DNA from 3 places in the Escherichia fergusonii ATCC 35469 genome. Region 3 is predicted to be linked to each of the others. Evidence: riboswitches for the same ligand, from Rfam matches in the RefSeq annotation. Region 3 holds a riboswitch; each other region holds the start of a gene.
The links. Region 3 has a riboswitch for thiamine pyrophosphate ahead of thiM (hydroxyethylthiazole kinase). Riboswitches for the same ligand answer to the same signal wherever they lie in the genome.
Positions count from the first base shown of each region.

Region 1 (9,861 bases), 1.6 Mb from region 3:
ATTTGCTCACGGCGGACATGGTATGTGGCAGCAAAATGCCGCGCCTTTGACCAGCGAACAACAGACAGCGTGGCAGAAAATCCATAATGACTTTTACGCTCAAAGCAGCGCACTACACCAGCAACTGGTGACGAAGCGTTATGAATACAATGCCCTGTTAGCCGCTAACCCACCGGATAGCAGCAAAATTAACGCGGTCGCCAAAGAGATGGAGAATTTGCGTCAGTCGTTAGATGAGTTACGGGTGAAACGAGATATTGCGATGGCTGAAGCGGGTATTCCGCGCGGTACCGGAATGGGCATGGGTTACGGCGGCTGCGGTGGTGGCGGTCATATGGGGATGGGCCACTGGTAAATCAGAACGTTTTCTCGTTGGGTTGCCAGCGACAGAAATCAGAGTTTGCCACCAACAGTAATTGCGAACCTTCGGGCGCTTCCAGCCATGCCACGCTGACATCAACAGAAGAGCGGCTCTGGCGGCGCTCGATATGCGCTATCGCCTGCGAATCTAAATCAGGTTTAATGGTTTGCCCTTCGCAGGTGGTCACGGTCTGTTCCATCGCATGCCAGCGCCCCTGGCGCAGAATCACTCTCCCCTGCCGTAAGGCATCGCTAATCTGGCGGATCTGATCAGCTCGATAACGGTATAAATCGATTTGGTCGTTAGAAAGCTGCTGTTTTTCCCCGTCGGATTCACGCTGCATAAAGCTCAGATCGCCGCGATCGTCAAAACGCGCGCGAATATTCACCGGCGGTTTGCTGTAAACATTGATATTGATGAGCGTGAGGTTATCGCCCTGCCAGCGATACTCTCGTGTCGTGGTATCGCCACTGCGCCACGGGCTAAACACAGCAAGCAGATGCACATTATCGCCACTGTCTTTTCGCCAGATACGTACCGCGCCCTGATCTTCAGCAAATCCACTGGCGGTAAAGGGAGGAAGTGAAGAGTTGTGACTACAGGCAGTGAGAAACAGAGCGCCCGCCAGCATCAATGATCGACGCCAGAAAGACAAAAGGGGTGAAACCACCCCTTCGTTAAAACTGTTCACTGCCACGCAATCTTACTTAACTGCGTCTTTCAGTGCCTTGCCAGAAACAAATGCCGGCACGTTAGCTGCGGCAATTTTGATTTCTTTACCGGTCTGCGGGTTGCGGCCAGTACGCTCAGCGCGGTGGTTCACTTTGAAGGTACCGAAACCAACCAGTTGTACAGCATCGCCTTCTTTCAGAGACTCAGTAATTGCAGCCAGAGTGGACTCCAGAGCAGCTTTAGCCTGGGTTTTGGACAGTTCTGCTTTCTCTGCAATTACATCAATCAGTTGAGTCTTGTTCATAAGTTATCCTTACAATGTGTTTATCGCTTGCTAAGCATCGAGTGCGACGGAAATGCCAGAATAGCACTCTCCTGCATACACGCACCGATAGCCACTTTTTTTCGCCCCCCAAATGTAGACCAGACGGGGGGCGAAAGGGAAGACTCCAGGTATGACAAATCAGGCGTTAAATCACGTTTTCTGGTCTTATTGCTGAAAAATTATACCAATATTGCTCTCGCCCGCCTCACGCAGGTCTGCCCTAAGGCCTTTTATCAGCTCGATATCGCGTTCTTCGCACTCAGCTAAAAGTCGGAATATTTCCCACTGAATGTCCCACTCTTGCTCTACAGCTGGGTTTTCTTTGAGCTCTTCATCGCTCATTTCACGGCCAGCCTGAGTCATTTCCAGCATCGCCACGGTCGTGATGGAGGTCTTACTCACTTCTACCGCGTGTTCGAGCGTTTCGCCACTTAAACGCGAATGGATCAGTTCACTTAACGCCACGCAGGCATCGATTGCCGGATAAACGCCGTACAGATCGAAATCGTCCGCTGAAGGAATCGCTTCTTCAAATTTCTCCAGTTGGCTATCGAAATTCACTTTTGCGTCTTTGACGGTCAGTGTTTCCCAGATGAGATCGAGAATGCGGCGGTAAATTTGCCCATCACCAAAACCGGTTTGCTGGCAGAACATGGCGTAATTGGGGTACATGCGTTCGCATAAGCAAGCCATGAAAGTGACGTGCTGCCAGCTTTCCAGGCGCTCCAGACGCAGATGAATTGGGTTTTGTAACATGTTGAGTTCTCAAATACGGAAATTATCCGCAGTTTACCTGAATTAGGGCTGATTTGCTGTATAGCGCACGAACGCCGGACGTTCCGAGGCCACCGCGTCTGCCCAGCGCGTTGGCTCCGGCAGACGATAGCCTTTCATGCAGCGTTGTACCCACGCCAGCGCGCTGTCCACGCTGACCCGATGACCGGTAGCGATAAACAACGGGTTACAGCGCGCTTTGCTGCGCCAGACCCATGCCAGCTGCTCGCCTTTATCCATCAGTGGGGCCAGCGCGCCCGGTTCGCTGGAGAGCGGTTCGAATTTACCGCAGAGCCGTTTTTTCGCTACGCCAATGGTCGGCACATCCACCAGCAAACCAAAGTGGCTGGCGACGCCAAGACGGCGAGGATGCGAGATCCCATGACCATCGACAAACACTAAATCCGGCTTTTGCGACAGCATCTCCCACGCTGCCAGCAGCGCAGGATATTCGCGGAAGGAAAGAAAACCTGGAATGTAAGGCATGGTGGTGGCGATGCGTGCCACTTTATACTCCACCAGCTCAAGAGAGGGGTATTTCAGCAGCACCATCGCCGCTCGCGTCACTTCTCCGCCCTGCTCAAACCCGACATCGGCTCCGGCGATCAGATCCGGCGGATCTTTATCGAGTCGATCCTCACGGATCACAGAAGAAGCCAGTTCGATTTGTTGAGCGCGTAATGACGCGAGATCCATAATCACTCCTTAGCGGTGATATTGTTCAGACAAACGATGCACAGCCTCCACAAACACGCCAGCATGTTCTGGCGGCACATCCTGATGAATACCGTGACCAAGGTTAAAGACATGACCTTCGCCGTGACCGAAACCTGCAAGTATAGTCGCGACTTCTTCTTCAATGCGGGCAGGTGGCGCGTACAGCATCGACGGATCCATATTACCCTGCAGCGCGACTTTATTGCCCACGCGGCGGCGCGCATCAGCGATATCCGTTGTCCAGTCGAGGCCCAGCGCATCGCAACCCGTTTCCGCCATAGCTTCCAGCCACTGTCCACCGCCTTTGGTAAACAGGGTGACCGGTACACGGCGACCATCGTTTTCACGCAGTAAACCATCAACTATTTTATGCATGTAATAGAGCGAGAACTGTTGATAATCGCGCCCGGTGAGCACCCCGCCCCAGGTATCGAAAATCATCACGGCCTGAGCACCAGCTTTAATTTGCGCATTCAGATACAAAGTGACGCTTTTCGCCAGTTTATCGAGCAGAGCGTGCAGCGCCTGTGGATCGGCATACATCATCTTTTTGATCACGGTGAACGCTTTGCTGCTGCTACCTTCCACCATATAGGTCGCCAGCGTCCACGGGCTGCCGGAAAAACCAATCAGCGGCACTTCGCCTTTCAGTTCGCGGCGAATAGTACGCACCGCGTTCATCACATAACCCAGCTCATCTTCCGGGTCCGGAATTGGCAGTTTATCAACGTCAGCTTTGCAGGTGACTGGCGAGGTAAAACGCGGACCTTCTCCGGCTTCAAAATAGAGCCCTAACCCCATCGCGTCCGGCACGGTGAGGATATCGGAAAAGAGGATCGCCGCATCCAGCGGATAGCGACGCAGCGGTTGCAAAGTCACTTCGCACGCCAGCTCTGCATTTTTGCACAGCGACATAAAATCGCCCGCCTGGGCGCGCGTGGCTTTATATTCCGGTAGATAGCGACCCGCCTGGCGCATCATCCATACTGGAGTGACATCAACGGGCTGGCGCAGCAGCGCCCGCAGATAACGATCGTTTTTGAGTTCGGTCATTTTGGCTGTTCCTTAGTGCGTCAGGCGGTCAGTGTATCATCACTCATACTCTGCCCGACACATCGCCACCGTATCTTCTATCAGACGGCGCGCCACGGTGCCGGGCGGCGGAAGTAACGGTAAATCATCGTAGCGATACCAGTTCGCCTCGAGCAGCTCTTTCGGATCAATCACGATGTCGCCGCTATCATATTCCGCCATAAATGCGGTCATCAGCGACTGGGGAAACGGCCACGGCTGGGAAGTCACGTACCGCAAGTTTTTAACTTTAATTCCGCTCTCTTCCATCACTTCCCGCGCGACCGCCTGCTCGAGGGTTTCGCCCACTTCGACGAATCCGGCAAGCACCGTATGGACACCGTTACGATGGCGGGTATGCTGGGCGAGGAGGATCGAATCATCGCGACGGATGGCAACAATAATGCAGGGTGCGATTTGCGGGTAGTAACGCTCACGACAATGGCTGCACAGCATCGCCCATTCGGTTTTGCTCGGATACATTTCATGCCCGCAGTAACCACAGTATTTATGCGATCGGTAAAACTCCGCCAGTTGCACGCCACGTCCGGCCAGTTGAAACAGCCTAACATCGAGATCAATGACCTGACGTACCGACCCCATATCGTGACGCCGCTGCTGTTGTACTAACCAAACAGGTTCCCCCTGCCATTCGCCGATTTGTAGTGCGCGCTGACCCACAAGATCGAAATTTGCCGCTTCGCCATATGGCAATTCTCCCTTCGGCAACCATAATTTTTGTTCATGGCTGACGACCCACCAGCCGTGATCTAATTTTTCAATTATACGATCCATAGCTCTTGCACTACCTTTGCATCACTGGCATGTTTAACATGGTTTTTACATTTCTCACTGAGCAGTTTTTGAATACAAACTTGCGGAGTCAATCATGCTTAACCAGCTCGATAACCTGACGGAGCGCGTCAGAGGAAGTAACAAACTGGTTGATCGCTGGCTACATGTACGTAAGCATCTGCTCGTGGCTTACTACAATCTGGTTGGCATTAAGCCTGGCAAAGAATCGTACATGAGGCTAAACGAAAAAGCCCTTGATGATTTTTGTCAGAGCCTGGTCGATTACTTGTCTGCCGGACATTTCAGTATTTATGAGCGCATTCTTCATAAACTGGAAGGCAATGGGCAACTCGCACGCGCCGCGAAGATTTGGCCACAACTCGAAGCCAATACCCAACAGATTATGGATTACTACGATTCCAGCCTGGAAACCGCTATCGATCATGATAATTACCTTGAGTTTCAACAGGTTTTATCTGACATCGGCGAGGCCCTGGAAGCGCGCTTTGTGCTGGAAGATAAGCTGATTCTGCTGGTGCTTGACGCCGCCCGCGTCAAATATCCTGCTTGAGTTCTGCGCTGTTAACGCGTAATTTACATTCAACGCCCCGTTTGCGGGGCTAATTTCTTGTCGGAGTGCCTTAACTGGCTGAGACCGTTTATTCGGGATCCGCGGAACCTGATCAGGCTAATACCTGCGAAGGGAACAAGAGTTAATCTGCTATCGCATCGCCTTTGCGGCGATCGTCTCTTGCTTCATCCGTCGTCTGACAAGCCACGTCCTTAACTTTTTGGAATGAGCTATGTCTGCAACAAAACTGACCCGCCGCGAACAACGCGCCCAGGCCCAACATTTTATCGACACCCTGGAAGGCACCGCCTTTCCCAACTCAAAACGTATTTACATCACTGGCACACACCCCGGCGTGCGCGTGCCGATGCGTGAGATCCAGCTTAGCCCGACGCTAATTGGCGGCAGCAAAGAACAGCCGCAGTACGAAGAAAACGAAGCGATTCCGGTCTACGACACCTCCGGTCCGTATGGCGATCCACAGATCGCCATTAACGTGCAGCAAGGACTGGCAAAACTGCGCCAGCCGTGGATCGATGCGCGCGGCGATACCGAAGAACTTACCGTGCGCAGTTCCGATTACACTAAAGCGCGACTAGCAGATGATGGCCTCGACGAGCTACGTTTTAGCGGCGTATTAACCCCAAAGCGCGCCAAAGCAGGACGCCGCGTCACCCAACTGCACTACGCCCGCCGGGGCATCATCACGCCCGAAATGGAATTCATCGCCATTCGCGAGAATATGGGTCGCGAGCGCATACGTAGCGAAGTTTTGCGCCACCAGCATCCGGGAATGAGCTTTGGCGCACGTCTGCCGGAAAATATCACCGCGGAATTTGTCCGTGATGAAGTTGCTGCCGGACGTGCGATTATCCCGGCCAACATTAATCATCCGGAATCGGAGCCGATGATTATTGGTCGCAACTTTCTGGTGAAGGTTAACGCCAATATCGGCAACTCGGCAGTCACCTCTTCCATCGAAGAAGAAGTGGAAAAGCTGGTATGGTCTACGCGCTGGGGGGCGGATACAGTGATGGATCTTTCCACCGGTCGCTATATTCACGAAACTCGCGAATGGATTTTGCGTAACAGCCCGGTGCCGATTGGTACAGTGCCGATCTACCAGGCGCTGGAGAAGGTTAATGGGATCGCTGAAGATCTTACCTGGGAAGCGTTCCGGGACACGCTGCTGGAACAGGCCGAGCAAGGTGTGGATTACTTCACTATCCATGCGGGCGTGCTACTTCGCTACGTGCCGATGACCGCGAAACGCCTGACCGGTATCGTCTCTCGCGGCGGTTCGATTATGGCGAAATGGTGCCTCTCCCATCATCAGGAAAATTTCCTCTATCAACACTTCCGCGAAATTTGTGAAATCTGTGCCGCTTATGATGTTTCGTTGTCGCTGGGCGACGGCCTGCGCCCCGGTTCTATTCAGGACGCCAACGATGAAGCGCAGTTTGCCGAGCTACATACGCTGGGCGAACTGACCAAAATCGCCTGGGAATATGACGTGCAGGTGATGATTGAAGGTCCTGGGCATGTACCGATGCAGATGATCCGCCGCAATATGACCGAGGAGTTAGAGCACTGCCACGAAGCTCCGTTCTATACCCTCGGGCCGCTAACTACTGATATTGCGCCGGGTTATGACCACTTCACGTCGGGGATTGGCGCGGCGATGATTGGCTGGTTTGGCTGCGCGATGCTCTGTTACGTAACGCCAAAAGAGCATCTGGGTCTACCTAATAAAGAAGATGTTAAGCAGGGGCTTATCACCTATAAGATTGCCGCCCACGCCGCCGACCTGGCGAAAGGGCATCCGGGCGCGCAAATTCGCGATAACGCCATGTCGAAAGCCCGCTTCGAATTTCGCTGGGAAGACCAGTTTAATCTGGCCCTCGACCCGTTTACCGCCCGCGCTTATCACGATGAAACCCTGCCGCAAGAGTCCGGCAAAGTCGCCCATTTTTGCTCCATGTGTGGGCCGAAATTCTGCTCGATGAAAATCAGCCAGGAAGTACGTGATTACGCCGCCGCGCAAACCATTGAAGTGGGAATGGCGGATATGTCGGAGAACTTCCGTGCCAGAGGTGGAGAAATCTACCTGCGTAAGGAGGAAGCGTGATGTATCAGCCTGATTTTCCTCATGTACCTTTTCGTTTAGGACTGTACCCGGTAGTGGATAGCGTACAGTGGATCGAACGTCTGTTGGATGCAGGCGTGCGTACTCTCCAGCTGCGCATCAAAGATCGGCGCGATGAAGAGGTTGAAGCCGATGTCGTGGCAGCAATTGCGCTGGGCCGCCGCTATAACGCACGGCTGTTTATCAACGATTACTGGCGGCTGGCGATTAAGCATCAGGCATATGGCGTCCATCTGGGACAGGAAGATTTGCAAGCCACCGATCTCAATGCCATCCGTGCAGCGGGCCTGCGGCTGGGCGTTTCGACTCATGATGACATGGAAATCGACGTCGCGCTGGCAGCTCGTCCTTCTTATATCGCGCTAGGACATGTGTTCCCGACGCAAACCAAACAGATGCCTTCTGCACCGCAGGGGCTGGAACAGCTGGCACGACACATTGAGCGTCTGGCAGCTTATCCCACCGTGGCGATTGGCGGTATCAGCCTGCCGCGCGCGCCTGCGGTGATGGCGACAGGTGTTGGCAGTATCGCCGTCGTCAGTGCCATTACCCAGGCCGCAGACTGGCGTTTGGCAACGGAACAGTTGCTGGAAATTGCAGGAGTTGGCGATGAATGACCGTGATTTTATGCGTTATAGCCGTCAAATCCTGCTCGACGATATCGCTCTTGACGGGCAGCAAAAACTGCTCGACAGCCAGGTGCTGATTATCGGTCTGGGTGGGTTGGGTACACCTGCTGCGCTATACCTGGCGGGAGCTGGTGTCGGGACGCTGGTACTGGCAGATGACGACGATGTGCATTTGAGCAATCTGCAACGACAAATCCTCTTTACCACTGAAGATATCGATCGCCCGAAATCGCAGGTCAGCCAACAACGACTGACACAGTTGAATCCCGACATTCAACTGACAGCATTACAACAACGGTTAACGGGTAAGGCGTTAAAAGATGCGGTAGCACGGGCCGATGTGGTTCTCGACTGTACCGACAACATGGCGACTCGCCAGGAGATTAATGCCGCCTGCGTAGCACTTAACACACCGCTTATCACCGCCAGCGCGGTCGGATTTGGCGGTCAGTTGATGGTACTGACGCCGCCCTGGGAACAGGGGTGTTACCGCTGCCTGTGGCCGGATAACCAGGAGCCAGAACGCAACTGCCGCACGGCGGGCGTGGTTGGCCCGGTGGTCGGGGTTATGGGCACGTTACAGGCACTGGAAGCAATTAAGCTATTGAGTGGTATAGAGACCCCTGCGGGATATCTTCGACTGTTTGACGGTAAATTAAACCAATGGCGCAACCTGGCGTTGCGCCGCGCTACAGGTTGCCCGGTATGCGGAGGAAGCAATGCAGATCCTGTTTAACGATCAACCGATGCAGTGCGCCGCCGGGCAAACTGTTCACGAGTTGCTGGAGCAACTCAATCAACAACAAGCAGGTGCGGCACTGGCAATTAATCAGCAAATCGTCCCGCGGGAGCAATGGGCGCAACATATCGTGCAGGATGGCGACCAGATCCTACTTTTTCAGGTTATTGCAGGGGGTTGAGATGTTACGTATTGCGGACAAAACGTTTGATTCACATCTGTTTACCGGCACCGGGAAATTCGCCTCTTCACAATTGATGGTGGAGGCGATCCGCGCTTCCGGCAGCCAACTGGTGACGCTGGCGATGAAACGCGTCGACTTGCGCCAACACAACGATGCTATCCTCGATCCACTTATCGCGGCGGGTGTGACACTGCTGCCAAATACTTCCGGGGCGAAAACCGCGGAAGAAGCCATTTTCGCCGCTCATCTGGCACGTGAAGCGTTAGGCACAAACTGGCTAAAATTAGAGATTCACCCTGACGCCCGCTGGCTATTGCCCGATCCCATCGAAACCCTGAAAGCCGCCGAAACGTTGGTGCAACAGGGATTTGTCGTGCTGCCTTACTGCGGTGCCGATCCAGTGTTGTGCAAACGTCTGGAGGAAGTGGGCTGTGCAGCAGTAATGCCGCTCGGCGCACCAATTGGCTCTAATCAGGGACTGGAAACCCGCGCCATGCTGGAGATTATTATCCAGCAAGCCACGGTTCCGGTGGTCGTTGATGCTGGCATTGGCGTTCCCAGCCATGCCGCGCAGGCGCTTGAAATGGGAGCCGATGCGGTGTTAGTGAATACGGCGATTGCCGTCGCGGACGATCCCGTCAACATGGCGAAGGCATTTCGTCTGGCGGTAGACGCCGGCCTGCTGGCACGTCAGTCCGGGCCGGGCAGTCGCAGTCATTTTGCTCATGCCACTAGCCCGCTGACCGGATTTCTGGAGGCATCGGCATGAAAACCTTCAGTGATCGCTGGCGACAACTGGACTGGGACGACATCCGCCTGCGAATCAACAGCAAAACGGCAGCTGACGTAGAGCGGGCGCTCAATGTTTCGCAACTCA
Region 1 covers NC_011740.1:3,847,579-3,857,439, forward strand. The annotation lists gene zraP (zinc resistance sensor/chaperone ZraP) at 1-355, shown strand, start outside; gene EFER_RS18795 (DUF1481 domain-containing protein) at 357-1,052, opposite strand; gene hupA (nucleoid-associated protein HU-alpha) at 1,065-1,337, opposite strand; gene EFER_RS18805 (YjaG family protein) at 1,524-2,114, opposite strand; gene nfi (deoxyribonuclease V) at 2,157-2,828, opposite strand; gene hemE (uroporphyrinogen decarboxylase) at 2,838-3,902, opposite strand; gene nudC (NAD(+) diphosphatase) at 3,942-4,715, opposite strand; gene rsd (sigma D regulator) at 4,810-5,286, shown strand; TPP riboswitch at 5,338-5,438, shown strand; gene thiC (phosphomethylpyrimidine synthase ThiC) at 5,519-7,414, shown strand; gene thiE (thiamine phosphate synthase) at 7,414-8,049, shown strand; gene thiF (thiazole biosynthesis adenylyltransferase ThiF) at 8,042-8,797, shown strand; gene thiS (sulfur carrier protein ThiS) at 8,781-8,981, shown strand; gene thiG (thiazole synthase) at 8,983-9,753, shown strand; gene thiH (2-iminoacetate synthase ThiH) at 9,750-9,861, shown strand, end outside.
Region 1: linked by a shared signal. The riboswitch ahead of thiC (phosphomethylpyrimidine synthase ThiC) and the one ahead of thiM (hydroxyethylthiazole kinase) in region 3 are both predicted to bind thiamine pyrophosphate.

Region 2 (9,861 bases), 2.1 Mb from region 3:
CACAACATGAACGAGCACGGGCAACGGCAACTTACACCGTTGGAGAATATATTGGCCTTGCCGCGTTTTCTCCTTTGTTGTTTTTTGTGCTGGAACATTATGGTTGGCGAATATTATTTTTTGCTACCGGTGCGATAGGTATTCTGTTTACCTTCGTATGGTGGCGTTTTTATCATGAGCCACATGAATCAAAATCAGCAAATAAAGAAGAACTGGCGTACATTGGCGTAAACAATAACACCGTAGCTAACAGTAATATTCCGTTTAACTGGAATGATGCCGAAAGACTTCTCTCCTGTCGGCAAATTATCGGGGCCAGTCTTGGGCAATTTGCCGGGAATACTACACTGGTTTTCTTTCTGACCTGGTTCCCTACTTATCTGGCAAACGAGCGCCAGATGCCGTGGCTCCATGTTGGATTCTTTGCTACCTGGCCGTTTCTTGCTGCGGCGATTGGTATTATTTTTGGCGGCTGGATATCTGATCGTCTGTTAAATAAAACAGGTTCGGTAAATATCAGTCGGAAACTGCCAATTATTTCTGGATTACTGTTATCAAGCTGTATTATTGCAGCCAACTGGGTTAATGATAACACCACGGTTATTGTTATTATGTCGATTGCTTTTTTTGGCTAGGGAATGGTAGGGCTCGGCTGGACCTTAATTTCTGATATCGCCCCAGATAATATGGCGGGACTTACCGGGGGGATTTTTAATTTCTGTGCTAATCTCGCATCAATTATTACCCCGCTGATTATCGGTTTTATTATCTCGTTAAGCGGTAATTTCTTTTATGCGTTGATCTATATCGGGGTGACAGCATTAATCGGCGTCATTGCTTATGTCTTTATCATTGGCGACATTAAGCGTATTGTCCTGAAATAATCGGTATACGATAAAAGGGGGAAGCATTTTCTCCCCCTTTTTATACTCATCCTACATTCATCAAATGTCTTTTACCTTCGCGGTTAAAAATAACGTCACGATCGAAATGGCAGCAATTGCCCAATAGACTGCAAAATGCCCCCAACTTTGCGCTATTGCTCCCTGAATAACACCTGCCAGAATCACCCCGGTAGAAATGCTATTAGTAAATAATGTTGTAGCTGATCCCGCTCTGCCTGGCATCAAATCCTGAAACCATAGCATCCCAATACCTGCAACAATGCCGATAAACACTGCGTTAAACAGCTGTAGTGTGATCAGCGCCATACGACTATGAAAGAAAATTAGCCCGATATAAAACAGCACACCAGCGGCTACTGCCACGAGCATCATGCGCCGTTTGCCAAAATGTTTTACAAAGTAACCCGCCAGAATCATTGCCGGGATTTCCAACCCTGCTGCCGTGCCCATCAGTAGACCCGCCAGTTTGTCAGGTAATCCAAGATCGCTGCTTATCCACAATGGCATATCAATAATGTACATCGTGTTGCAGGTCCACATTAGCGTTGAGGCAACAAACAACATCCGAACATTATTATCCTGCCAGCCACCTTGTATTGCTGGAGCATTTTCTGGCGGCAACTCCACCCGGGTTACAGACGGAAGCATAAACGCAATCAATATCAGGCTGATGACGAATATCCCGGCAGCAATCGAAAACATCACCGTGAAGCCGTAATTCAACGCCAGCATAAAAGCCAGCGGTGGACCGATAACCCATGCCAGAGAAAGCTGCGCACGCATAACTGAGCTAAACATCACGACTTCACGCGCAGAGTTATCCGCATATTCCCGCGCCAGGGCAAACAGCTGTGGCATTGCTGTATTAGCCAGTGAGGCCAGAAACACACCACAGGTGATCAATGTCAGATAATGACGATTAAATGCAAACAGTAGCGCATTGCCAATCGCCATCAGGCAGCAAAACATGATCAGTTTACGCCTGTCGCCCTGGCTGTCAGAACGCTTTGCCAGCCACAGACTTACGCCAATCCCGGCGATAGCATTCACCGTATAAAAGAGTCCGACCCAGAATGGCTGGGCGCCAACCTCACGACTGAGAAATAAACTCAATGTAGGAGCCTGTAGCGCCCCTGCGACTCCCATCATAAAGGCGACCAGCATAAAAGCCGCGTAGACACCATTCATACGGCGAGCCATCGTCATAATCCAGACCATAAGTTTCCTTTTTAGCGCGGCGAGAATAAAAAAAGCCAGCAGGTATTATCTGCTGGCGGGTGATTTTACACCAATACTCAGTCACACATGATGTCGGCAATTCAGTTACGGAGCACTCAACTCCCACTGCATCAGTTCTTCCAGCATTGCTAAACGCCGGGAGGCGCTTAACCAATATAACCAGGACAACTTTTCAGTTGCGGTAAAATACCGCTGATAAAACTGATGCATATCCCACCTCCTCGCTTCATCGACAGTGATTATTGGCCTAATATAGGGATTATTAAATTGCTGGATTTTCCCCAGGAGTTCCCCTTTTATGCCTTCCTCTCGTTTGCAACAGCAGTTCATCCGTTTGTGGCAATGCTGCGACGGTAAATCTCAGGAGACCACGCTGAACGAACTGGCGGAGTTGCTCAACTGTTCCCGTCGCCATATGCGCACGCTCCTGAATACCATGCAGGAGCGTGGCTGGTTGACGTGGGAAGCGGAAGTCGGTCGCGGTAAGCGTTCACGCCTGACATTCCTCTATACCGGGCTGGCGCTCCAGCAACAACGTGCGGAAGATTTACTTGAGCAGGACCATATAGACCAACTGGTGCAGTTGGTTGGCGACAAAGCAGCTGTGCGGAAAATGCTGGTTTCTCATCTGGGGCGTAGCTTCCGCCAGGGGCGACATATCCTGCGCGTGCTCTACTATCGTCCGTTGCGTAATCTGCTGCCCGGCAGCGCATTGCGCCGTTCCGAAACGCATATTGCCCGGCAAATTTTCAGTTCGCTAACGCGCGTAAATGAGGAAAATGGGGAACTGGAGGCGGACATCGCCCACCACTGGCAGCAAATTTCACCGCTTCACTGGCGCTTCTTTTTACGTCCAGGAGTCCATTTTCATCATGGTCGTGAACTGGAAATGGACGACGTGATAGCCTCTTTGAAACGGATCAATACGCTGCCGCTCTATTCGCATATTGCTGAAATTGTGTCGCCGACGCCCTGGACGCTGGACATCCATCTCACGCAGCCAGACCGCTGGTTGCCGTTACTGCTGGGGCAAGTTCCGGCGATGATCCTGCCGCGCGAATGGGAAACCCTCAGTAACTTTGCCAGCCATCCCATCGGCACCGGTCCGTATGCGGTGCTCCGCAACAGCAGCAATCAACTGAAAATTCAGGCATTCGATGACTTCTTCGGTTATCGCGCATTAATCGACGAAGTAAACGTCTGGGTTCTGCCGGAAAGTGCCGACGAGCCAGCCTGTGGACTGATGCTTGAAGGGCCTCAGGGCGAGGAAAAAGAGATTGAAAGCCGCCTGGAGGAAGGTTGCTATTATTTACTGTTCGACAGCCGCACCCATCGTGGGGCGAATCAGGCGGTAAGAGACTGGGTAAGCTATGTTCTCTCCCCCACCAACCTGGTCTATTTTGCCGAAGAGCAGTACCAGCAACTGTGGTTTCCGGCCTACGGTCTGCTGCCGCGCTGGCACCATGCCCATATCCTACAGAGCGAAAAACCTGCCGGACTGGAAAGCCTCACCCTGACCTTTTATCAGGATCATAGTGAGCATCGGGTGATTGCCAGGATCATGCAGCAGATTCTGGCAAGTCACCAGGTCACGCTGGAAATCAAAGAGATCAGCTACGATCAGTGGCACGAAGGAGAGATCGAAAGCGACATCTGGCTTAACAGCGCCAACTTTACGCTGCCGCTGGATTTTTCGCTGTTCGCGCATTTGTGCGAAGTGCCGCTGCTACAACACTGTATTCCGATCGACTGGCAAGCCGACGCCGCCCGCTGGCGCAATGGCGAAATGAACCTGGCGAACTGGTGCCAGCAACTGGTCGCCAGCAAAGCAATGGTGCCGCTCATCCACCACTGGCTGATCATTCAGGGGCAACGCAGTATGCGCGGCCTGCGCATGAACACTCTCGGCTGGTTCGATTTTAAATCCGCGTGGTTTGCACCACCGGATCCATGATTGCTGGTTGATAACAAAATCACTACACTAACGCCGTTCTCAACGGGGTGCCACGCAGACGCGTGCGCTGAGAAAATACCCGTCGAACCTGATCCGGATAACGCCGGCGAAGGGATTTGAGGCTCCTTCTCAAGTCCTTTGCCACTCTTCTTTGAGGTGCAAAGTGTTAAAAAAATATCTTCCCCTGCTGTTGCTCTGTACAGCACCTGTTTTCGCTAAACCCGTTCTGACTGTTTATACCTACGATTCCTTCGCCGCCGACTGGGGGCCTGGTCCGGTGGTGAAAAAAGCCTTTGAAGCCGACTGTAATTGCGAACTCAAACTGGTGGCGCTGGAAGATGGCGTTTCGCTTCTCAACCGTCTGCGGATGGAAGGCAAAAACAGTAAAGCCGATGTGGTGCTGGGGCTGGATAACAATCTGTTAGACGCCGCCAGCAAAACCGGGCTTTTTGCTAAAAGCGGTGTGGCAGCGGATGCCTTTAATGTTCCCGGTGGCTGGAATAATGACACTTTTGTCCCGTTTGATTACGGCTATTTCGCCTTCGTCTATGACAAGAACAAACTGAAAAATCCGCCGCAAAGCCTGAAAGAATTGGTTGAAAGCGATCAAAACTGGCGGGTGATTTATCAGGATCCGCGTACCAGTACGCCGGGCCTGGGTCTGCTGTTGTGGATGCAAAAAGTCTATGGCGATGACGCCCCGCAGGCCTGGCAGAAGCTGGCGAAGAAAACGGTCACGGTCACCAAAGGCTGGAGCGAAGCCTACGGCCTGTTTTTAAAAGGCGAAAGCGATCTGGTACTAAGTTACACCACCTCTCCGGCTTATCACATTCTCGAAGAGAAGAAAGATAACTACGCCGCCGCGAATTTCAGCGAAGGTCACTATCTGCAAGTGGAAGTTGCCGCCCGCACCGCTGCCAGCAAGCAGCCGGAGCTGGCGCAGAAATTCCTCCAGTTTATGGTTTCTCCGGCTTTTCAGAATGCGATCCCAACCGGCAACTGGATGTATCCGGTGGCAAACGTCACGCTGCCTGCCGGGTTTGAACAACTGACCAAACCAGCAACCACGCTAGAGTTCACGCCAGCCGAAGTGGCGGCACAACGTCAGGCATGGATTAGCGAATGGCAACGCGCCGTCAGCCGTTAATTCCCGGCTGGTTAATTCCAGGTGTAAGCGCCGCTACGCTTGTGGTGGCGGTCGCACTGGCGGCGTTTCTCGCCCTGTGGTGGAACGCGCCGCAGGGTGACTGGATGGCAATCTGGCAGGACAGCTACCTGTGGCATGTGGTGCGCTTTTCCTTCTGGCAGGCGTTTCTCTCGGCGCTGATCTCTGTCGTACCGGCAATATTCCTCGCCCGCGCCCTCTACCGCAGGCGCTTTCCGGGACGGCTGGCGCTGTTGCGTCTGTGCGCAATGACCCTGATCCTCCCGGTGCTGGTTGCTGTTTTCGGCATTCTTAGCGTCTATGGTCGCCAGGGTTGGCTGGCATCACTCTGCCAATCGCTCGGTCTGGAGTGGACCTTTTCGCCCTACGGCCTGCAAGGCATTTTGCTGGCGCACGTATTTTTTAATCTGCCGATGGCGAGCCGCTTATTGCTCCAGGCACTGGAAAACATTCCCGGCGAACAGCGTCAGCTTGCTGCCCAGCTTGGCATGCGCGGCTGGCATTTTTTCCGCTTCGTTGAATGGCCGTGGTTACGGCGCCAAATCCCGCCGGTTGCTGCGCTGATCTTTATGCTCTGTTTCGCCAGCTTCGCCACCGTGCTGTCGCTGGGCGGTGGTCCGCAGGCGACCACTATCGAGCTGGCTATTTATCAGGCGCTGAGTTACGACTACGATCCTGCCCGCGCGGCGATGCTGGCGCTGATCCAGATGATATGTTGCCTTGGGCTGGTGCTGTTGAGTCAGCGACTAAGTAAAGCCATTGCGCCCGGCACCACGCTGCTGCAAGGCTGGCGCGACCCGGACGACCGTCTGCATAGCCGCATTTGCGACACGGTGTTAATTGTGCTGGCGCTGCTGCTGTTGCTGCCACCGTTACTGGCGGTGATTGTCGATGGGGTAAATCGCCAGTTGCCAGAGGTGCTGGCACAACCGGTGCTGTGGCAGGCGCTGTGGACCTCGTTGCGTATTGCGCTGGCGGCAGGCGTATTGTGCGTGGTGCTGACCATGATGCTGCTATGGAGCAGTCGCGAATTGCGGGCACGGCAAAAAATGCTGGCGGGCCAGGCGCTGGAGATGAGCGGCATGTTGATCCTCGCTATGCCGGGGATTGTGCTGGCAACGGGCTTCTTTTTACTGCTCAACAACACCATCGGCCTGCCACAATCTGCTGACGGCATCGTGATTTTCACCAATGCGTTAATGGCCATCCCTTATGCGCTGAAAGTGCTGGAAAACCCGATGCGCGATATCACCGCGCGTTACAGTATGTTGTGTCAGTCGCTGGGCATTGAAGGCTGGTCACGATTAAAAGTAGTGGAGCTGCGCGCCCTGAAACGCCCACTGGCGCAGGCGCTGGCCTTTGCCTGTGTGCTGTCGATTGGTGATTTTGGCGTGGTGGCGTTGTTCGGTAACGATGATTTCCGTACCCTGCCATTTTATCTCTACCAGCAAATTGGCTCCTATCGTAGCCAGGATGGCGCGGTGACCGCGTTAATTCTACTGCTGCTCTGTTTTCTGCTGTTTACCGTGATTGAAAAACTACCGGGGCGAAATGTTAAAACTGACTGATATCACCTGGCTTTATCACCATTTGCCGATGCGTTTTAGCTTAACGGTGGAACGCGGCGAGCAGGTGGCGATCCTCGGGCCAAGCGGCGCGGGTAAAAGTACCCTGCTGAATTTGATCGCCGGTTTTCTGACGCCAGCCAGCGGTTCGCTGACTATCGACGGCGTTGATCACACCACGACGCCGCCGTCACGCCGTCCGGTGTCGATGCTGTTTCAGGAGAACAACCTGTTCAGTCACCTGACGGTCGCGCAGAACATCGGGCTGGGGCTAAATCCGGGCTTGAAACTGAACGCGGCGCAGCAGGAGAAAATGCACGCTATTGCCCGTCAGATGGGGATTGATAATTTAATGGCGCGGTTACCGGGCGAGCTTTCCGGCGGTCAGCGACAACGCGTGGCGTTAGCGCGTTGTCTGGTACGCGAACAGCCGATTTTATTGCTCGATGAACCGTTCTCTGCGCTCGATCCGGCGTTACGTCAGGAGATGCTGACGCTGGTGAGCACGAGCTGCCAGCAGCAAAAAATGACGCTATTGATGGTGTCGCACAGTGTGGAAGATGCGGCCCGGATCGCCACACGCTCGGTGGTGGTCGCCGACGGGCGCATCGCCTGGCAGGGTATGACCGATGAGTTGTTGAGCGGTAAGGCGAGTGCTTCGGCACTATTGGGGATTAAAGGTTAATCTGTCATATCGGATGCGGTGTGAATGCCGCATCCGACAATAAAAATTTAAATATCAAACAGTTACACTGCCATGCAGGCCTAAACTCCAACCACTTTACGCAAAATATCGATATACACCGGCATCAACGGGTGGCGAATTAACACCACCAGCGCTACCACGCCGATGGCAGAAATCAACGGCGTCAGCCACAACAAACGACCGCGCGACAAATAATGACTTAAACGGTCAGTCGCTTTACCACTGCGCCATGACCGCCAGCACAGCCAGCCACCAACCCACAAAAACACCGCTGTTGCCAGCAGCAACCATTTAAACTCGCCACTCTGCATTCCGGCAGGAATATCGATCGCCGCGCCCGCCAGAATCCCCGGCAGGAAGTAAAACGGCGGCCACAACAGGCAACCTACAATATTCGGTAAAAGAAACTTACGCACTGGCAGATCCAGCATCCCTGCCACCATCGGTACCAGCGGACGCGTCGGCCCGACAAAACGTCCGACCAGAATGGTAAACATGCTGTGCTGATGTAGCGCATGTTCGGTCTTATCGAGCAACGCTTTGTTCTTCTTCATAAAAGACCAGCGATGCAACGGCTTTTTAAAACGCCAGCCCAGCCAGAAGGAGATCCAGTCCCCCAGCAGGCAACCGACAATACCGGCCAGCCAGGCATACCAAAAACTCAACTCGCCGCTGCCAATCAGTGCCCCCAGTCCTGCCATCAGTACCGTACCTGGCAGAATCAGACCGACCAGCGCCAGCGACTCCAGAAAAGCCACCAGCACAACAGCCATCAGAGAATACGCGGTCGATTGAGTAATAAAGTGTTCCAGCAATGCTTGCATAATGCGCCCGGTTGATGAATTCGTCGTGGATTGTGCGAAGTGGTGGTATTCAGGTCAATCTATTCTTTGTATGAATATACTCCTGCAACGCGAATCATTTAGAGTATAAATTTAGCAGTCACGCAGGATTTTACTTAGGGGAAGGCAGACCATCCACAACATGGATGGTCTGAAAACAGCGGATTAACGGCTAAATGAACGGTAGATATTGCGTCCTTGCAACGCGACAACCAAAAAGAAACAGGCAGCCAGTGCCATAGATACCGGGCGCTCAACAAACGCCAGCCATTCGCCATTAGACTTAATCATTGAAGATAATAAGTTTTTTTCCAACATTGGCCCAAGAATCATCCCCAAAATAATGGGCGAAACCGGGTATTCCTTACGTTGTAACCAGTATCCAAGAACCCCCATGACCAACATGACAACGACAGAGGCACCCGAGTTATCGATAGCAAATGCACCGACAATACTGAAAATCAGAATAATCGGGTACAGAATCGCTTTATCAATCCAGATGATGCGTTTGATAAAACTGACAGCAATTGTGGCTAACGGTAGTAATGCAATATTGGCGATCAGAAACAAGATAAACACGGCATAGAGTTTATCTGCCTGGAACAGAAATAATGTCGGTCCTGGATTCATATCCTTCATATAGAGCACGCCGATGATAATTGCGGCGGCAGAATCGCCCGGAATACCGAAAACTAATGAAGGGATCCAACTCCCCGCCAGGCTGGCGTTGTTACTGCTCGAGGAATCAACAATCGCCTCCTCAGAACCATGCCCATATAACTCCTGCTGGCGAGAGAATTTTTTTGAAATGGCGTAACTTATCCACGCAGCAATATCTGCTCCAGCGCCGGGTAACGCTCCGATAAGCGTACCGATAATACTGCTACGGCCAAGATTTAATTTTCGTGACCAAATCACCTGCCCCATTCCCTTGAATAAATTAATCCCCGTTTGCGTTTGTGGCACGGCACCACTTACCTGGCTAATTTTGTCACGATAATATTCAATTGCGCCGGATATCGCGAACAGACCAATCATCGCCGGGATAAAGTTCACCCCTTGTAACAGGCTGATTTGCCCAAACGTAAAACGTGGAACCCCGGATATTTGATCATAACCGATACACGCCAGTAATAATCCCAAACATAAGGTCACCATGCCTTTCAGTGGTTGATTACCCACAACCAGAGTCGCGCAGGTTAAGCCTAAAAGAGAAAGCCATGTGTATTCATAAGAACTAAATTTAAGGGCAAATTTCGCCAGTACAGGCGCAGCCAACATCAAAATAAGTGATCCAATCACGCCACCAATGACCGAACTCACCAGCCCAAGTCCCAATACGCGATTCACCTTACCTTGCTTTACCAGTTCATTTGAATCAGCAACATAAGCCGCCGAAGCAGGTGTCCCTGGTATACGCAAAAGTGCGCCGGGGATATCTCCGGCATAAATGGATGACGCACCAACGGCAATCATTAATGCCAG
Region 2 covers NC_011740.1:84,211-94,071, reverse strand. The annotation lists partial or broken gene EFER_RS00680 (MFS transporter) at 1-884, shown strand, start outside; gene EFER_RS00675 (MFS transporter) at 945-2,123, opposite strand; gene sgrT (glucose uptake inhibitor SgrT) at 2,229-2,354, opposite strand; gene sgrR (DNA-binding transcriptional regulator SgrR) at 2,443-4,098, shown strand; TPP riboswitch at 4,132-4,231, shown strand; gene thiB (thiamine ABC transporter substrate binding subunit) at 4,262-5,245, shown strand; gene thiP (thiamine/thiamine pyrophosphate ABC transporter permease ThiP) at 5,221-6,831, shown strand; gene thiQ (thiamine ABC transporter ATP-binding protein ThiQ) at 6,815-7,513, shown strand; gene EFER_RS00645 (DedA family protein) at 7,594-8,358, opposite strand; gene EFER_RS00640 (tripartite tricarboxylate transporter permease) at 8,542-9,861, opposite strand, start outside.
Region 2: linked by a shared signal. The riboswitch ahead of thiB (thiamine ABC transporter substrate binding subunit) and the one ahead of thiM (hydroxyethylthiazole kinase) in region 3 are both predicted to bind thiamine pyrophosphate.

Region 3 (9,861 bases):
CTGCCAGTATCGAGATATATCAAAGTTCAATTGTTTGTAAGAAACTATCTCCTTTGAATAAGGTACTGTCTGTGTTTTTGTCTCAAGGCACCATGAAAACTCATTAGAGATGATATTTGCAGGTAAATTGTTTTTGCTTAGCAGAATCAAACCGTATTCGAATGACGCTAAATCATAGTGACTGGTATTACGTGTAATAATGGCTGACAATGCTAAATCATCATTTTCAACACATTTAAGTGACTTCACATCACCATGGAAGAAATATTTTAATAGCGCAGTATCATTTTGGTTTAATCCGGCTAAATTAATTTCATTTTCAGGTATCACGCAACGTTGAATAGCAAGTTGTAAATCTAAATTATCAGGAACCTGAGTTACCTCTTGATATTTTCTTAACCTTTGCACAAGAGTACAGGGATCAATAAAACACGGCAAATGCGTCGGAGTTGAAAGAAGTGGCAGGTGGTTTGATTTTTGTAACGAATGCAGGACATTTATTAATATATCAATCCATGGCTGAAATTTTGCTTTGGTAGATTTTTGCCACTCATGAAACCCCCAGTTAAGTTTTAAGTTCTTATTTTCATTATTAATTAATTCAAGATATTGATTATACTTTTTAAGTATATTTTCGTTAGGTAATTTATTAAGTAAATAACCAGCAAACTCAAGGATAAATGTTGCAAGGATTTGATCGAATGCGCCAACTGATGAAGAACCAGATTGCAATGTTTTCAGCGCCAGACCAAAAGCAGGCTCCAGTTGACTAAGATTATCTTTATTAATCTCAGGCGCAAAACGTAACAACGCTGCGGGAAACAGGTCAAAATGATACGATTCCAGGTTAAGACACGCTCTACCTGCCAGGAAGACAAAATCATCCCAGCTTTCAATTTCTGGGATACGGTTATCATCACGAATTAATGATATAACTGGGTGCAATAGCAACGCTTCATCAGCAACCGGGGGTTTGCTATCAAGAAAATCTGTTAATAATTGTTTAGTGCCAGCAAGCAAATTATTAATATAACTATCCAACAATGCACTCAACTCAGCATCTGTCGGATCGCCATACTTAACAATTAGTTTTGCAGCTTTCTCCTGAAGGCTGGTATCTTTATTTATAAAGACACCGGTGAGGTTATAACAAATTATCATTCGTTTATCAGGATATTTACTTGCCAGTTTATCGGCCAGTATTAAAGTACTATTCAAAGTACTCTTAATTGTTGAGGAAAAAAGGAGAGGCAGATGATTAATAAATGCATCATAATCAAATTCAGGATTTACACTAAGGCTGTTAATAATTTTTAATACATAGGAAATAGGTTTATTTTGCGGGCAATGAAATACTGAAAATAACTCATTTTGTAGTTGCAAACATTCATTTTCAGCAGGTTCCAGAGCAGTCAACAAGTCCACATACCAGTTAGTTTGATTTTTATTGAATCCGCGATTGACAGCAAGAAGGCTTTCTTTTAAAACCCGCATTCTGTCTAACCTTTTTTCTTGAGTGTATTTTTTGAACAAGTATATCCATCTATGTTCATCGGCGTCTTCTGGTTTCTCTTGTTTATGATACCAGCGGTCAGACCATGATATATCACAAGGATAATTAAATATTTCCCAAAGATGAACATCTAAAGTAAAAGAATGCTTTTGTAGCGTAATACTATGTATAATATTTTTTGCGATAAGTGTTGGCGACACATTAGATAGATAACCTGCCGCAATCCAGTCACTAATTTGTTCGTAATTAAAAGGACAACCATCTTTATCTGCGAAGATATTGACATAATCGGTAAACCAGTCAGGAGAAAATAACCCCAGAGCTATATCCAGATAATTATTATTCTTAAACATGACAGATTTTATGTTTTTACAATCTTTTTTATTGTAACAGCATAATATTGCTACACCTAACATTTTAAACTGATTTTCACTACCAATAACTCCCCACCTATTCCGTGATATCTCCTTGTGACCGATTAATCTTTTCACATCTTTCTTGATTAATGGAGCTAACTCTTTTCGAGACTGTTCATTCAGTACTTTTAATAAAGCTATTAATTGCTCTGAATTTCCCGATTCAATAATATTACTGTATTTTTCTTTAAAATCGATCATTTCACACATCCTTGTACAGTTAATTCATTAAGGTTAGCTATTAATTTTTTATAATTAATGGGCAGATCGTTGTCACCAGCCTGAGTGATGCAATTCTCCAGAATTTTCTTTTGGAATTTTCGTATTGCTGGATCACTATTGTGGTTATCAAGATATTCAATAAATCTATTAATCGGCGCATACTTATTCATAAGTAAATAAGCAATACATTCAGACAGATAGTGACTGTCTACAAAGTTATGTTGGATAGCCAATTGTATATATTCTGCTGCCAAATCGCGGCTAATCTTTTTCTCAAAAAGTAAACAAACTGCAATGTAGATCCAACCTGCCTGATGAACACGAAGTTGGTTTTCAAGCAAATATTGTAGAGGATATAAGCATTCTTCAAAGCCATCGACTTCGTTTCCCGATGCCGTCGCTGGAATAAAGAGATTTAACCAAGAATCCGGGTAATGTGGCACCAGAGATAAATAATACAATATGTCCTTCCAGTGACAACACTCATCAATACGGAGACTCATATAGTAATAATGACAAGGATAATGGTGAATACTCTCTCTCTCCCAGTGATAAAGCACACGGTTATTTAATGCCAGTCTGTACCAGGTTTTATATTCATTCTTATCAATTAATATGCAATACGTACAGGTAAATGGTTGGGCTATGCCAGGCCAACTCGCCTGCTCTTTGGCGATAGATTCATATTGTGGGAATACTCCGTTTGCATCTCGGGTACGTGTAATCTGTGTCCAGAGTGGTAAATACTCGTCATTTGTTGCCGATATATCATCTGTGATCCCCAACAAATAGTGCACCGCCTGGGCGTATTTCCCGGTTAAGATTAATGCCTGTTGCTTCACTTCTTCGGTAACCTCGCCTGGCAAAATACGATTACAGGCGACAATTAAATCATCAACATCAACCGGATAATTCTCGCGTTCGTGGGCCAACAATCTCTCCACCAGGATTTGTGGCGAAACATAGAACGGCGTGTGGCTTGGTGTTGCCAGTAAACTTAAGTGGCAGTTATCACGCAACCGTGTCAGTACCAATTGGTTTTGGTTTTGTAAATGTGGAAGGCGGCGTTCATGCCACTCTGGCGTTGATGCATATTCATCGTCAAACCATTGCTGAAAAAAATCTCTCAGGCAATAAAGTATTGATGATTCGAGATACTTTTTATGTGATTTTTTATAGTACGGTTGTAATTGTTTTTTATACCCAGCAGGAAGTTCATCTTGCAGAGCAATAATCCCGGCATAAAAAAGCTCAATATCCAGAGCTTCTTTATTTTCCAACATTTTTCCAGTTTGAAACAACAACGCATCCCAGTTTTCAGGAACAATAACCTGCTCATGTTGTAGCATGGGAATAACATGACTTTCGCCCAGCGGTGAATCACATTGTAACAGTGCCAGTACACTGTGCTTTAAGCCCGCCAACCATGGCTCAGCTAACGCGGCAACGTCCTGTGCTGCCTGGTATTTCAACATTAATTCGGCAGTGCGTAGTTGTAATTTTTCGCTACGCTGAATCAAGGCTCCAGAGATGTTTTGCGCCAGTGTTGTACGGTATTGGGGATAACGTACTGCCAAATCCCCGGCAATATCCAGTGCTATTAATAATGATTTATCGCATTTTTCGCGCCCGCTAATCACCGGTAAACACTGCATAAATGATGAATGGTCGAACTCAGGGTGAGAGTAAATTGTTTGAATTGTCTGAATAACAAAATTGACGACCGAATTATTGCTGGCACTTAATCCTGAAAATAATAACTGTTGGTTATCAATCCATTCATCTTCTTGTGGTTTAAACATTTTTATCAGACGAATATGCCAGTCAAGGCGACCTTTTTTAAAATTATTTGTTAATGAAGCTAACAGTTCTTTAATGAGCTGTCGTGGCAAAAGATTTTCAGCGAACAGTTGCTTAAACACTTCATCCCAAAACTCGGTAACGACACCACAATGATGCGTGTTATCGGCCTGATGAAAGTGACTTCGCAAAAGCACAGGGACGTCATATTGCGTGAACGGTAAAATTACCTTTTCTATGACTTGAGGGTTATCCCGCAGCCAGATAATTTCATCCTGAACGTTGCGAGTATACATCTCAACATGAAATAACACGTTGGCAAACGCTGCTTCGTTGAAGGTAATCCAGCCTTGCTGAAACCAACGCCAGATAAGACGGATATCTGGATATGTATGTGGAACGCGCAAACAATCCTCAAACACGCTATCCAGATAATCAGGAGGGCAGTGAGTAAAATAAGTGATTAGCGCATCATGTATAGCATGGTAACGACTTCTACTAACCATATGAAGTAACGTATGTTTCACTGGCCAGCTAACAGGAAACATTTTTTGATCTGCATAACTACGCGTACAAACGATTTTTGTCAAAGGGATTGCATCGTCAACATGTTCCCCCAGACGAAGTGAAATATAATCAAAGTTCTGCAATTCCTTTAAGGCAATAATTCGCTCATTTTCGGTTAATGACAATCCCCAATCAACAATGGCTGGATAATCTTTTTGGCGAATCAGTTCGACAGGTATCATTGGCGAGTCTCTTCCATGGAGTATTATTCATGATACCGGGTTGAACACCTGTTTTATCAGCCCCCGAAATTCTGATTTTTGATGTTTACTTCGTGAATGTGCTCCCCACGAATCCCTGCAGCTCCTCCACCGTGCCATTAAACACATTAAAATCCACCGGGCCATTAATGCCATCTACCTGGCCACGGTCGGAATGCTGCCAGAAACGCCATTCCATGCCGTCATTGTCCGGACGACGTTGATAGTAGTGCGCAACCCACCACGGATACTCATTGAAATACCCCGCCAAATTCGTGTGATAAAACGTCGCGCCTGCATAAATAATCGGCTTTTTTCCTGTGCTTTTTTCGACCATGTTTAGCCACTGACTTACCCGCTTGCGTAATTCCTTCGCCGATAATTTTCCTCGCTCTTCTACGTCCAGCACAGCAGGGAGATCGCCGTGGGCAAAATCCACCGTTTGCAGAAATAATCGCGCCTGAACTGAAGCGGATACCGACGGGGAAAAATAGTGATACGCGCCACGCAACAGGCCATTTTGACGACTGTGACGCCAGTTACGCGAAAAATATGGGTCTACCAGACTCTCGCCTTCCGTGGCCTTGATAAAAGCAAACTGTAAGCGGATACCGTTGTCGCGCATTTTTGCCACCCGCTGCCAGTCGATCCGCTCCTGCCAGCGCGAAACATCTATTCCGTGAATGGTGTAACTGGCAGGAATACGAATAGAAAAAGATTTGACCGGGCGGTAACCATAAAAGTGAATATAGTCTTTGATCTGAATTGCTGTGGAATAGAAAAAATTAACCGTCTGGCTGGGATAAATCGCCACGATGGAAATTAGCCCAAGGGCACAAAGTAAGGCGGTAAATCTTTTACGACTGGCAATCCATAGCTGCATTGGCTTCATCCCTGCATTTTCAGCACAAGCAGGCTGAAAAAAATCCAAAGCAGCTATATTACGGTGTTTACCACCAGGCGTGGAAGTGGTGAACCGGACCAATTCCGTGCCCCACTTCCAGCGTGTCGGCCTGCGCTAACGCGGCAGAAAGCCAACTTTTTGCCTCCTGTACGGTGTCAGCCCAGTTTGTATGGCGCGGGCGTAGTGCAGCCAACGCCGCAGAGAGCGTACAACCAGTGCCGTGAGTGTTTTTGGTCATAATGCGCGGTGCAGTAAACCGTTGTTCCCCCTCTCGGGTAAACAGCCAGTCCGGGCTTTGCTCATCATCCAGATGACCGCCTTTCATCAGCACTGCGCCACAGCCCATCGCTAACAGCGCTCGTCCTTGTTCCAGCATTTCCTGTTCGTTGCGCGCGTGTGGCGCGTCAAGCAATGCGGCTGCTTCGGGCAAGTTTGGCGTTATTAATGAAACCTGTGGCAATAATCGACTGCGCAGCGTGGCAACCGCCGAAGGTGAAAGCAGAGGGTCGCCGCTTTTTGCCAGCATAACGGTGTCGAGTACCACGTTTTGGATCTGATAACGTTGCAACCGTTCTGCCACCGCTTCAACAATATCGGTTTCCGCCAACATACCGATTTTAGTGGTGTCGATTCGCACATCAGTGAACACCGAATCCAACTGCGCGGCGACAAAATCAGGATCTATGCGACACACCGATTGCACGCCCCGGGTGTTTTGCGCTACCAGGGCGGTTATTACCGAACAACCATAAGCACCAAGTGCAGAGAACGTTTTGAGATCTGCCTGAATTCCTGCACCACCACTGGGATCAGTGCCTGCAATTGTCAGAGCGTTAATCCGTTTCATGCCTCTACCTCCTGAGTCATCTGCCAGAGTGCGTCGAGAAAATACGGCACAAATGTGCCCGGCCCCTGGCTTCTGACAATGGCTCGTTCTCCTGCTTGCTTCATCCAACTGCATGCAGAAGCAACATTTAGCAGTCTGTCGCCCGGTAATGCGCAACAGGCAGCAACCACTGCCGATAATGCACAGCCAGTTCCCACAACCTTGGTCATTAAAGGATCACCGCCGCCAACGCCGACAGTTCGTCGTCCATCGGTAACATAATCAACCTCGCCAGTAACCACTACCACTGCACCAGTTTCCTGAGCCAGCATAACTGCAGCGGGTAACGCGTTCGCTACCACATCCGTGCTATCAACACCGCGCCCACTATTGCTGACACCTGCTAATGCCATGATTTCGGAGGCATTCCCCCGAATAGCATCAGGATTAAGTGATAAAAGCTCTGTACAAAAATGGCGTCGATAATCAAGCGAACCAACAGCTACCGGGTCCAGCGTCCAGGGGGTTTTTACCCGTTTTGCATGGACTACAGCTGCACGCATTGCGTGCGCACGCGCTTGGGTGAGAGTGCCAACATTTATTAACAATGCACTGGCAACAGCAGCAAACTGGCTGGCTTCTTCTGTTTCAATCACCATTGCGGGGGAAGCACCTAGCGCCAGCAAAGTGTTGGCAGTAAAAGTTTGCACTACATCATTGGTCATGCAGTGTGTAAGTGGCGATAGCGTGTGAAATTTTTGTAATGTTAACGCCGCAGTTTTGCGGCTTAGCAGGTCAGGCTGCATATTTTAGCTCCTGCCCGCGTGAAAGAAGGGACACGAGCAGTGTCTGACTTCCCTACGCTGGCATTATCCAGATCAGGTGATACGGGTATTTCTCAGCCTTCACGTAGAAGGGCACCCCGAGTCGTTGAAGCTATACTCGTCATACTTCAAGTTGCATGTGCTGCGACTGAAATTATTTAGCGTATAATTTTGGCTTCGATAACAAGGATACTGCCTTGATAATCCAATGTAAATCGGCCTGGATGATTCCTAAACTGTTAGCCTTGCAGGGAAAATAAAAATAATTTATGCCGCCTGTGGGTGCTATCGTTTACACTTTTTACGCAATCAGTAGAATCCTAACAAAATATTTCTTGTCAGGATCATGCATGACAGAAATGATACCCGACTGATTTGAAGACCCGGAAAGTGGAGTGAATATGGGTGTGAAAACTAACATGTTGCTGGGTGCAGTACTGCTGGCAACAAGTGCTGCATGGGCCGCACCGACGACAACAGGTTCAGGCAATACTTCAGGTATTGCAAAATACGAATTAAGCAGCTTCATTGCTGATTTCAAGCATTTTAAGCCTGGCGATACCGTACCGGCGTTATACCGTACTAATGAATACAACATAAAGCAGTGGCAGTTGCGTAACTTACCAGCACCCGCCGCTGGCACACACTGGACTTATATGGGCGGTGCTTACGTGTTGATTAACGACACTGATGGCAAAATTATTAAAGCCTACGATGGCGAAATTTTTTACCATCGATAAAAAAATCCCCCTCATCCAGAGGGGGAATAAAATATTACTACTCCTGATATTTTAATCATATTTCATTGCGATAATAACGGTTGCTTTAAGGTCGCCTGGTTTGGCTTTACTTTTATCAAGAACATAATACCTGGCTGTAATAGGTATCTGCACTTCATTGCTGCCCACATATCCAGCTTTAGCAACTTCCCATAAACTACTAATGCCACTAACATTACCTGCATTAACACCAATCGTTAACTGTTTTGTTCCTGACTCCAGCACAAATCCAACAGCGTTATTTTCATCACCTTTCAGAACATCATTCCTGTTGGTTATTAAATCACTACTATAAAGATAAACCGTCATTTTACGCGTGGATTGTTTTCGCTCACCAAACAAGTTATCGCACTGCAGTTTGATATTTTCAGTGGCACTGGTTGTACTTTTTCCTGACTGAGGCAACTCAGAAAGTGTGGTATTTGGCAAAGTTATGCTCAGGTCTTGCGGTTTACAGGTAGATTGCTTTCTGTTCCAGGTTATTCGTAAATCTGAGGAATAGAATCCGCCAACCCTGGCCAGTGCGTTTCGGTAATTTGTAATACAGGTATTCCAGCCTTTGCCGAACACGACACACCAAAAAAGGTCAGAAAATGCATCATTCTTTGAAGTTGACGACGCACTGGAGAGCGATGCGATATCCTTAATTAAAACGCTATTTGAGGAATCAGCAGAAATATTAGCAGTTGTGCTACTGCTTACTTCACTAACTGTCACCTTATAGCTTGCAGGAAAAACTCCCTTACTTGAATCCAATTTAATATCTTGACCATCAATCCAGGTAATGGTCAGTTTTAATTTCACGCTATTATCATAAAAACCGACGATAATATCTGAAGGTTTCAATGGACTGACTGTATTTGTCCCGGAACAAGACATATCATTATATTGATGAGAAAATACTTCGCTCTGCGTAGGGTTGAGCACAAAATATTCATTCACAACCATTGAATCCTGGTAAGTAATATTTCCACTACAACCTGCCGACACACCATGTGTCATAAGTGCCAGTAAAAACGCGATAAATATTTTTAATTTCATAGAATCACCCACCTGCTACCGGCAAATATAAACCTTGCTTTCATCAATTGTCTTATCAAAGGTAATGGTGCATGAAAGCCCTTTTTCTTTATCTACAGCGACACTGATTTCTGGTGGTATCTCATTAGTTCGAATAAATAACTGACTTCCCTGCCCAACCACACCGACATCATGCCCATGAATATCAAGCACTTCATAGCCGAAGATCAATGGTGAACCATCATGACGTTTAGCTTTAATAAACCAGGGTTTGCGTTGGTCAGTTTCAAAATTAATCTGCACAACAGCGCCACGATAAGGGGCAACAATTTTTCGATTTCCCTTTAACTCTGTATCGCTGGAACTTTGTGAAATATCCAGCATCAGATGATTTTCGCGAAATGGCGTTAAGTTATCGTAAATAACAGTGCCGTTTTTATCTGTAGTGCGATATTTTTGCCCATTGACATACGCCCCTTGTAAGCCAGGTGCCTGCATAATCGCCAGCGTGTCAGTGAGTCGGTTTGTCACATTTACCCCACCGGCCCATGCCACCATCCCACCAGAAATACTACCGCCCATCTGAGTATAATTAGATGACTGACTGTAGTTGGCATTTACAATCGCCACTGGTCCGTTCCAGGTAATATTTGCACCTGCCGCCGTTTCATGGGCCTCTTTTTGGTGGCTAAAATTAAAACCATAATTAAATTGATCACGCTCACCGGCAACTCCGTTAATTCCCGTATTATTTGCGGTGTAACCCGCATTATCAAAAGTGGTTGAGTTT
Region 3 covers NC_011740.1:2,229,154-2,239,014, forward strand. The annotation lists gene EFER_RS10980 (DUF6493 family protein) at 1-2,130, opposite strand, end outside; gene EFER_RS10985 (DUF6493 family protein) at 2,127-4,700, opposite strand; gene EFER_RS10990 (glycoside hydrolase family 25 protein) at 4,786-5,601, opposite strand; gene thiD (bifunctional hydroxymethylpyrimidine kinase/phosphomethylpyrimidine kinase) at 5,669-6,469, opposite strand; gene thiM (hydroxyethylthiazole kinase) at 6,466-7,254, opposite strand; TPP riboswitch at 7,287-7,383, opposite strand; gene rcnB (Ni(II)/Co(II) efflux transporter accessory subunit RcnB) at 7,674-8,012, shown strand; gene EFER_RS11010 (putative fimbrial-like adhesin protein) at 8,064-9,092, opposite strand; gene EFER_RS11015 (fimbrial biogenesis outer membrane usher protein) at 9,108-9,861, opposite strand, start outside.